One region of the Lysinibacillus sp. NPDC056220 genome, then DNA from elsewhere that is predicted to be linked to it. Evidence: riboswitches for the same ligand, from Rfam matches in the RefSeq annotation. Region 1 holds a riboswitch; the other holds the start of a gene.
The links. Region 1 has a riboswitch for FMN ahead of ribE (riboflavin synthase). Riboswitches for the same ligand answer to the same signal wherever they lie in the genome.

Region 1 (4,312 bases):
CCATATACACGTCCTAAAATGAAAGATGGATTCTTCCGAAAGCATGAGTATATATGACGGGCATTATTATTGTTATCTTTGAAACAAGGGCAGATATTGAAGTATGCGACAACGACGAAGGAAGGATATCGCCAATATAAATCGAATCCTTTGATTTGTGCGAGGTGTCCAAGCCTTTCCCAATGTACAGAAAGTAAGCATCATCAAAACTCATTCAACGTCATATTTGGGAGTCGTATGTGGAGGAAGCTGAACATTTACGCCATTCCTATGACATCAAACAAATTTATGCCAAGCGCAAAGAAACGATTGAGCATGTCTTTGCGGATGCAAAAGAAAAGCATGGTATGCGATGGACAACCTTAAGAGGTCTAAAAAAATGGTCCATGCAGGCGATGCTTACTTTTGCTGCCATGAATTTAAAGAAACTAGCTACTTGGACGTGGCAGACAGCTTAAGAGAGCCTCTATGCTCGAAGAGTATGTTGGATACAGCAATGATTTACCAGATATAGAAATGAAAGAGAAAGAAACATGACAAAAGCCATCGAGAATAAACTTCTCGATGACTTTTGTCTACAGTCTGAGCCACCTCTATAGTAAGGGGTGGCACCTTTTTTAAAAAATACAGACAGAAGTATAGATAATATAATTAAATAGTGTTATCGTAAGAACTAGCTAAATAAAATGATCCTTCGGGGTAGGGTGAAATTCCCAATCGGCGGTGATGAAGTCATTCAAAGTCCGTGAGCGCAAGCTGATTTGGTGCAAATCCAAAACCGACAGTAACAGTCTGGATGGGAGAAGGGTATAAGTGCGAGCTTTTTAAATTCAATGTAATTTAAAAGGTCTATTTGATTATGCATTTATTACACTACTTCCCGCAAACTTGTAGGGAAGTTTTTTATTTAGCCAATCAATTGAATAGAAGATGTTCTTCGGGGTAGGGTGAAATTCCCAATCGGCGGTGATGAAGTTATTCAAAGTCCGTGAGCGCAAGCTGATTTGGTGCAAATCCAAAACCGACAGTGATAGTCTGGATGGGAGAAGAACAAATAAGATACTAGTCTATGGAAAAAATGTATATCCAAGTAGGCTTATTTATTGATGTCTTATACTCCCAAAACCCCTTTGTCAAAGGGGTTTTTCTTTTTATAGAAGCTTCAGAAGGGAGACGGATAGAAAAGCGAGAGTAATGGATAAAAGCTACGTAAATGAGTGAAAGCAGGTGAAGAAATGTTTACAGGTATTGTAGAGGATATTGGCACTATTAAAGCCTTGAAAAGCTATAAGAACAGTATGAAAATCACTGTTCACTCTTTAAAAGTTACAGAAGATGTAAGGCTAGGGGATAGTATAGCCGTCAATGGAGTTTGTTTAACGGTGACCCATTTTACGGATCAAGAGCTGACGATGGATGTCATGCCTGAAACCGTCAAAGCTACAAATTTACATCAGCTTGCAGTAGGCGATCCGGTTAATTTGGAGCGTGCGATGCCTGCGAACGGGCGATTTGGTGGTCATTTTGTTGCTGGCCATGTTGATGCAGTTGGGAAAATTTTACGAAAGCGTCCAGTCGCCAACGCGGTCTATATTGATATCGAATTGTCTGAGGAACTAACAAGTTTCTGTATTCCAAAGGGCTCCATAACGATTGATGGCACAAGCTTAACAATCTTTCATGTTGAATCGAATTATGTCACTATTTCACTGATTCCTCATACTTACAAGGAAACAATTTTAGGCATGAAAAAAATTGGCGCATTCGTCAATATTGAAACAGATTTAGTAGGTAAGTATATTGTAAACCAATTGAAGAACGGGCAAGGCAAGTCTATGATAACAAGAGATTATTTGGCACGGCATGGTTTTTAAGATCACATAATAAGGAGATGACAAGAGTGCTACATGCAATTGAAGATGCCATAGAGGATTTAAAACAAGGGAAAGTGATTGTCGTGGTGGATGATGAAGATCGGGAAAATGAGGGGGATCTTCTTGCACTTGCTGAATATATCACTCCTGAAACGATTAACTTTATGGCGACTTATGGGAGAGGTTTAATTTGTACGCCGATTTCGCAGGAGCTAGCACATAAGCTAGAACTGCACCCAATGGTTCAGCTTAATACGGATAACCATCAAACAGCATTTACCGTAAGTATCGACCATGTGGAAACAACAACAGGGATTAGTGCCTTTGAGCGGGCTTTCACTATACAAAAGATGATCAAGTCTCAAGCAAAAAACACTGATTTTCGTCGGCCAGGACATATTTTTCCATTAATCGCAAAGGATAACGGTGTCTTAGAGCGAAGAGGCCATACGGAGGCGACCATTGATTTAGCTAAGCTTTGTCATAGTATTCCTGCTGGGGTGATTTGTGAAATCATGGGAGACGATGGTCACATGATGCGCTTTGAAGAACTGACAAAGTATGCAGCACATCATGGTTTAAAAATGATTTCCATTGAGGCGTTAGCCGCTTATCGTAGCCAAACATTAACAACAAACTACTAACAAAGGAGTTATAAAAAATGGGTCAAACATTTGAAGCACAATTAATAGGAACGGATTTAAAAATTGCAGTAGTTGTAGGTCGATTCAATGAGTTTATTACAAGCAAATTATTAGATGGAGCAATGGATGGGTTAAAGCGACATGGTGTTGATGAAGCATCTATTGATGTTGCATGGGTGCCTGGAGCTTTTGAGGTGCCTTTTATTGCGAAACAATTAGCAGAGACAAAAAAATATGATGCGATTATTGGTTTAGGAACGGTTATTCGCGGTTCTACAACACATTATGATTATGTATGTAATGAGTCGGCAAAAGGTATAGCAAATGTATCGTTAACGACCAATGTGCCAGTTATTTTCGGTATTGTTACAACAGAAAATATTGAACAGGCGATTGAACGTGCGGGGACAAAATCAGGTAATAAAGGGTATGATTCGGCAATATCGGCAATTGAGATGGCGAATCTACAAAAAATGATTGGCTAAGAACATACTGAATAGGTTATCACCGTACTGGTTGCTTGAATAATTTTTATATCCATGGGAAAAATATGCCTAAGTATATTTATTAAACGTCCAAGTTTTCATAAATGTACTAAATTTGAGCAGGCTCAGTAGGAGATGAGAAGTATTTCAATGGAACAAATGATGAATTTGAAAATGTTGAAATCACTATTTCAACGCTCTGCTGATGTGATATTCCAACAGTATAAATTTCAGCAACATACCGTCCATATGATAACCTGTGACGCCATGATAGACGAAGAACTTCTTCAAACCGTTGTAGTCGAACGTGTCCAATCCTTATTTAATAGTGGTTCTGATGAAACGTTAGAAGAACTAATTGAACAGCATCTTCATGTTCCTTATTTACAAAAGGTCATGAAGAAAGAGGATATTATTACAAGAGTCTATAAAGGCCACGTCTTATTATATTTTGAGGAAGATCACTTGATTTATTCCAGTGATATTTCAAATAGACCTAATCGTGAGCCTGGGGAAACAACGCTTGAATTAGTTGTGAAAGGGCCAAGAGATGATTTTATTGAAGATGTATTTATTAATATAGCTTTACTACGAAAACGTTTACCTACAAATTCATTTAGTGTAGAAACATTAGAGATTGGTCAACGCTCTAAAACAACGGTAGCTGTGTTATATATGGAAGACATTGTGAATTTGAATATGCTAGAACAAATCCGTTTACAATTACAAAAAATTGATACAGATATTGTCGTTAATGGCGATTTGCTGATGGAGGCAATTGAACAAACGGCTAAAGTTCTCCCTAGACATGATTATACGGGAAGACCAGATTTTGCTCTTCAGGCATTAATGAGAGGACGAATACTAATAATGATCGATGGCGTTTCGTATGCCATGATTATTCCGGCCAATATTATGCTGCTCTTTAAAACAGCTGAGGACAATGAATATCCAATCATCGTCAGTTCAATGGAACGGGTGCTCCGAATATTTGGAATACTGATTAGTATGTTACTTCCTGGTTTTTGGCTTGCCGTAACCACCTATCATCAAGAACAGCTTCCATATCTTCTTCTTGCGACAGTGGTCGAGTCAAGAACGGGATTACCATTTCCGACAGTACTTGAAATAATGATGATGCTATTTATGTTTGAAATGTTTCGCGAGGCCAATTTGCGTTTGCCTAGTGCGATTAGTGGTTCAATCAGTGTTGTTGGAGGATTAATCATTGGAGATGCTGCGATTAAAGCTGGTGTGACAAGCCCTTCGATGATTGTTATCATTGCAATTTCAAGCATTGCTGCATTCA
Region 2 (4,312 bases), on a different contig from region 1:
CCCATTAACAGTTCTCTTCTTACAAATTCCTTATCCACTACATAGGCAATAAAAATAGCAATAAACAAGTTCCCCAATGGTAGCATTAAGTTTGATACTAAAAAGTCAGTTGCATCAAATATGTTCTTTCCAAAAACCGATACATCAGCTAACAAGCTAGAGGAAAGGGATGCTGGAATGGCTGCGAGAAATACGACTACACCAAGACATGAAGTCCATACAAGACGTGTTTTTTGACTATTTTCCATCAATGCCGCTACAATAATCTCGTATAAACTAAACGAAGACGTTAATGTGGCAAATAAGAACAATAATAAAAACATCGCTAAAAATACTTCCCCAAACGGCATCTGGCTAAATGCTGTTGGTAGCACCATAAATAATAAGCCCGGCCCAGCTGCCGGCTCTAAATCAAAAGCAAAAACAACCGGGAAAATGGCTAGTCCGGCTAAAAATGAAACCAGTACCGTCAGCATAACTACGGAGCCTGCCGAATTCGGAAGACTTACATCTTTTTTGAGGTAGGAACTGTATGTAACAAGACAAGAAAATCCTACTGCTAATCCAAAAAATGATTGCCCCAAAGCTTCTAATATAGATTTCCCTGTAATATTCGAGAAATCAGGCCATAAAAAGAATTTTATCCCTTCCATGGCGCCATCTAATGTGACAGCACGTATCACAAGGACAATGAACATAATAAAGAGCAATGGCATCATCCATTTATTTGCCTTTTCAATACCATTTTGGACTCCTAATGAAATAACAAGTACATTTGCTAATGTAAACAAAGCTAAACCTACAAGCGTAATCCAAGGTGTACCAATTATTTTTCCAAATAGCTCTGCAGGATCAATAGCTGGGTCAATGACAGCACCTGTTAATCCTAGCCCACTATAAATAAAAATCCAGCCCCCGACAACGCTATAAAATGTTAGTAATAAAAAACATCCGAGAACACCCATTCGGCCAATCCATGCCCACCCCTGCTTTGTAGGAGCAATTTTTTTATAGGCAGTGATTGCCTCAGACTGCGTACCTCGCCCTAATATATATTCAGATAATAGCATCGGGAGCCCAATTAATAATGTAAATAGCACAAATATTAAGAAAAACGCGCCTCCACCACTTTGCCCAGTTACATACGGGAGCTTCCAAATCGCTCCTAGTCCAATTGCAGCACCCGCTGATGCTAAAATAAATCCTAACTTACTAGACCACTGTCCTTTTTTTCCACTCATCTCTTCAAACTCCTCTAACATTCTAAACTCATCTCTAATTCTACATGAAAATAGAGTTCTCGACTAGGTATTACTAAAAAAGAACTAGTGATATCTCGACAACCTATTACCTTTTTCTATTTTCCTTCCACCATTTCATCTCAAAAAAACCTCGAGTTCTTCACTCGAGGTTTAGTACAATTTATTTTGTTATATACATAGAACGCTGGCGGTCAATCCATTTACGCATTGTTGTAAATAATAACGCCATAATACCCGTTAATAAAATTCCTTTGACAATATTAAATGGTAAAATACCAGCGACAATCATTTTATATAGTGAATCACCTACAACAGGCTCCATTCCTAAAAAGTAAGTGTACATTGGTAAAAATACAGCATAGTTTAAAATACTCATTCCTACTGCCATCACAACTGTTCCCGTTGCTAAACCTCCAACAAGACCAGCAATTGTTTTAAAGCGATTAAAAATAAAGCTTACTGGCAATATAAATAAAATACCTGTTACAAAATTAGCCATGTGCCCTACGGGAACGCCTGTTGGAGTGCCTGAGAAAATCCAATCCAACACATTTTTAAACAACTCTACTAAAATACCAGCTACAGGTCCCATCGTGATTGCTGCAAGTAAGGCAGGCATATCACTGAAATCCACTTCTAAAAATGCTGGGAATGGTGGAATTGGGAAATTAAAAAGCATTAATAAAAACGAAATACTGCTCAGCATGCCAATCGTAATAAACGATTGAAGTTTGACATTTTTCTTCATAGAAAGCTCTCTCCTCTTTGCTGATTCAATCTCGCAAGAAGAAAGGTGACGATCTTTCAATTGTTTCATGAAAAAACCCTTATGCGTTTAATAAAGCATAAGGGAGAAAGGCATAACGAATAAACGTCCTCATCAACTAATTTTTGAGCACCGTTAAATAAACCATACAAAAAAGCGCTCGGTCATAGTTTATTTCATGACAATGAATGACGATCGTACCTTCATCTTCTCCCATCCAGACTTTAACTGTCGGCCTTGGAATTCCACCAAGTCAGCCATGCGAAAATTCGCACAGGTCGCGGGCTGAAGAGTTAAAAATAAATCAATCGAGCTAATGAATAAATTCACTAGCGATTTACCACTCTATTACCGCCGGTCGGGATTTTCACCCTGCCCCGAAGATGAATCATATTATTTTATACTACAGCTTTACTATAATGAATTATGAAGTAAAAGTAAATAGTTCTGCTCAAAAAAATCCGATTAAATTGCTATGTTTTATAAACAGTAAAGGCATTCCCGCTATATGGGAATGCCTCTCTTTTTTATTCTTCCTTCGACTATGGTAAAAATTGTTTATTTGGTCCCACTGGCTTTGGTAAATAACCCTTCAAATCAAACCCTTCCCAGCTTTCTTGCACAACATTATCTAAAAGTAGCTGCTGATTAAAGCTAGCAGCAGTCAACATCATGGCCTCAATTAATTGAGTTGCTCGTATTGGCTCCATAGATGTTAAATCAAGCGGAATATCAAAGGTAACAACTACACCTTCCTCTTGTTCTTTGACTGTGTATGTCACATTTTCAGGCACAACGGATGTATAGACATCATCATTTTTATTTTTCATCTGTGTAAGTGCTTCTGTAACTGTCTCAAAAGTTTGACGGAAATCTGGTGATAAATATTCTGCACCATTAGTATCTTGGTACAAGTAATAATTATAACGCTTGGCATTAGTTAAAGACATCGCTTGATTTGGCTCACCTTCTTGAGAAAACTCATAGGGTGTTCCATCTTCATTTTGTATTTCTACTTCGGAATATTCAGAGTCCGAGAAGGTATCTTCCATTGTGCCTTTGTATTCATTAACTGTAGCAGAGGCAACATCATAGTCATTTTCCTTTGGCAAGACATGGATGAGCTTATCATCCTTCTCCTTCAGCTCACCTTTATAAGGATGATACTCTGTAAACCCTTTAGCCTCCTCGTCAATTTGCGGAGCATACTTTTCATACATCCGTAAGGTAGAAGGCTTCTCTCCTCCAAAATCAGTAGCAACACGTTCATTTGGGATAACATACGTCATAGGAACACTTTCCGCATCGCGTCCTGCCAAACCAATACGGAAAACGACAGCATCCTTTACATCCTCCTCGTAGACAGAGGTACGTAAAGATAAAATGCGCTCATGCTCCGCGACAATACTTTTGGAATCCAGCATTTCATCCTGCGTTGCCGCTTCCTTTGCCGCTGAATCCTCTTGCATCGTAGAATACTGAGCTGTTTCAGGCATACTCGCTTGATCTTTTTGTTCACCTTGATTATTCTTCCATACTGTGCCAACGAGTATTGTTAGCACAAAGACTGCGGCTACACTCATAAAAATCTGCATATTACGTACCTTCGATTTTGTCGCAGGCTTTTTAATGATAGGATCTTCCTGTTGAGATGGTTCATCTTCTATAGGTTCTTGCATAGCTTCTTGAAGGTGGATATTATCTTGCAAGCGAGCATCTGCCATTAACCGATTTAATATATCTTCTTTCGAACGGTGGTCAGAAAGCTTAGGGGCATTGTTCAGTACATGTTCAAGCTGCTCATCATCAAATGGCTTATGTGTCATTGCCGTTTCGCCTCCTGTTCTCTGATCGGCTGTAGCTGTTGCCTTAAAAATTTAATGGCTCGATGCTGGGTTGTTTTTACCTTTGCTTCTGTCCAATCAAGTATTTGCGCCGTTTCTGCTATCGATAAATCCTGGAAATAACGCATAATAATGACCATTTTTTGGTCGCCAGTACAGTTTTCTAATACTGACGCTACTTGCATAAATTCATCACTGGCCTGTAGCATTTCCTCCGGTGATGGTGTGTTTGAATGGAGCTGTTCCGTTTCCCAGTCAAAGAAATCAAGCGAATGCTTCTGACGAACAGCTTGCTTTCTAAAATGATCAATCGCAACATTTTTGGCTATTGCAAAAAGCCATGTTTTCTCACTACTATTGCCTGCAAATTGATCATATGAGCGCAATACTCTTACATAAACCTCATGCGCTAAATCCTCAGCAAGTGTACGGTTTTTTAC

Region 2: another riboswitch for FMN. It lies ahead of ACOZBY_RS01355 (ECF transporter S component); the one in region 1 lies ahead of ribE (riboflavin synthase).

What each region holds. Positions count from the first base shown of each region.
Region 1 covers NZ_JBMOXD010000003.1:892,611-896,922, reverse strand. The annotation lists partial or broken gene ACOZBY_RS14640 (transposase) at 1-458, shown strand, start outside; FMN riboswitch at 687-812, shown strand; FMN riboswitch at 930-1,055, shown strand; gene ribE (riboflavin synthase) at 1,236-1,874, shown strand; gene ribB (3,4-dihydroxy-2-butanone-4-phosphate synthase) at 1,892-2,518, shown strand; gene ribE (6,7-dimethyl-8-ribityllumazine synthase) at 2,536-3,003, shown strand; gene ACOZBY_RS14620 (spore germination protein) at 3,154-4,312, shown strand, end outside.
Region 2 covers NZ_JBMOXD010000001.1:273,170-277,481, forward strand. The annotation lists gene ACOZBY_RS01350 (sodium-dependent transporter) at 1-1,241, opposite strand, end outside; gene ACOZBY_RS01355 (ECF transporter S component) at 1,423-2,010, opposite strand; FMN riboswitch at 2,230-2,417, opposite strand; gene ACOZBY_RS01360 (hypothetical protein) at 2,571-3,854, opposite strand; gene sigX (RNA polymerase sigma factor SigX) at 3,851-4,312, opposite strand, start outside.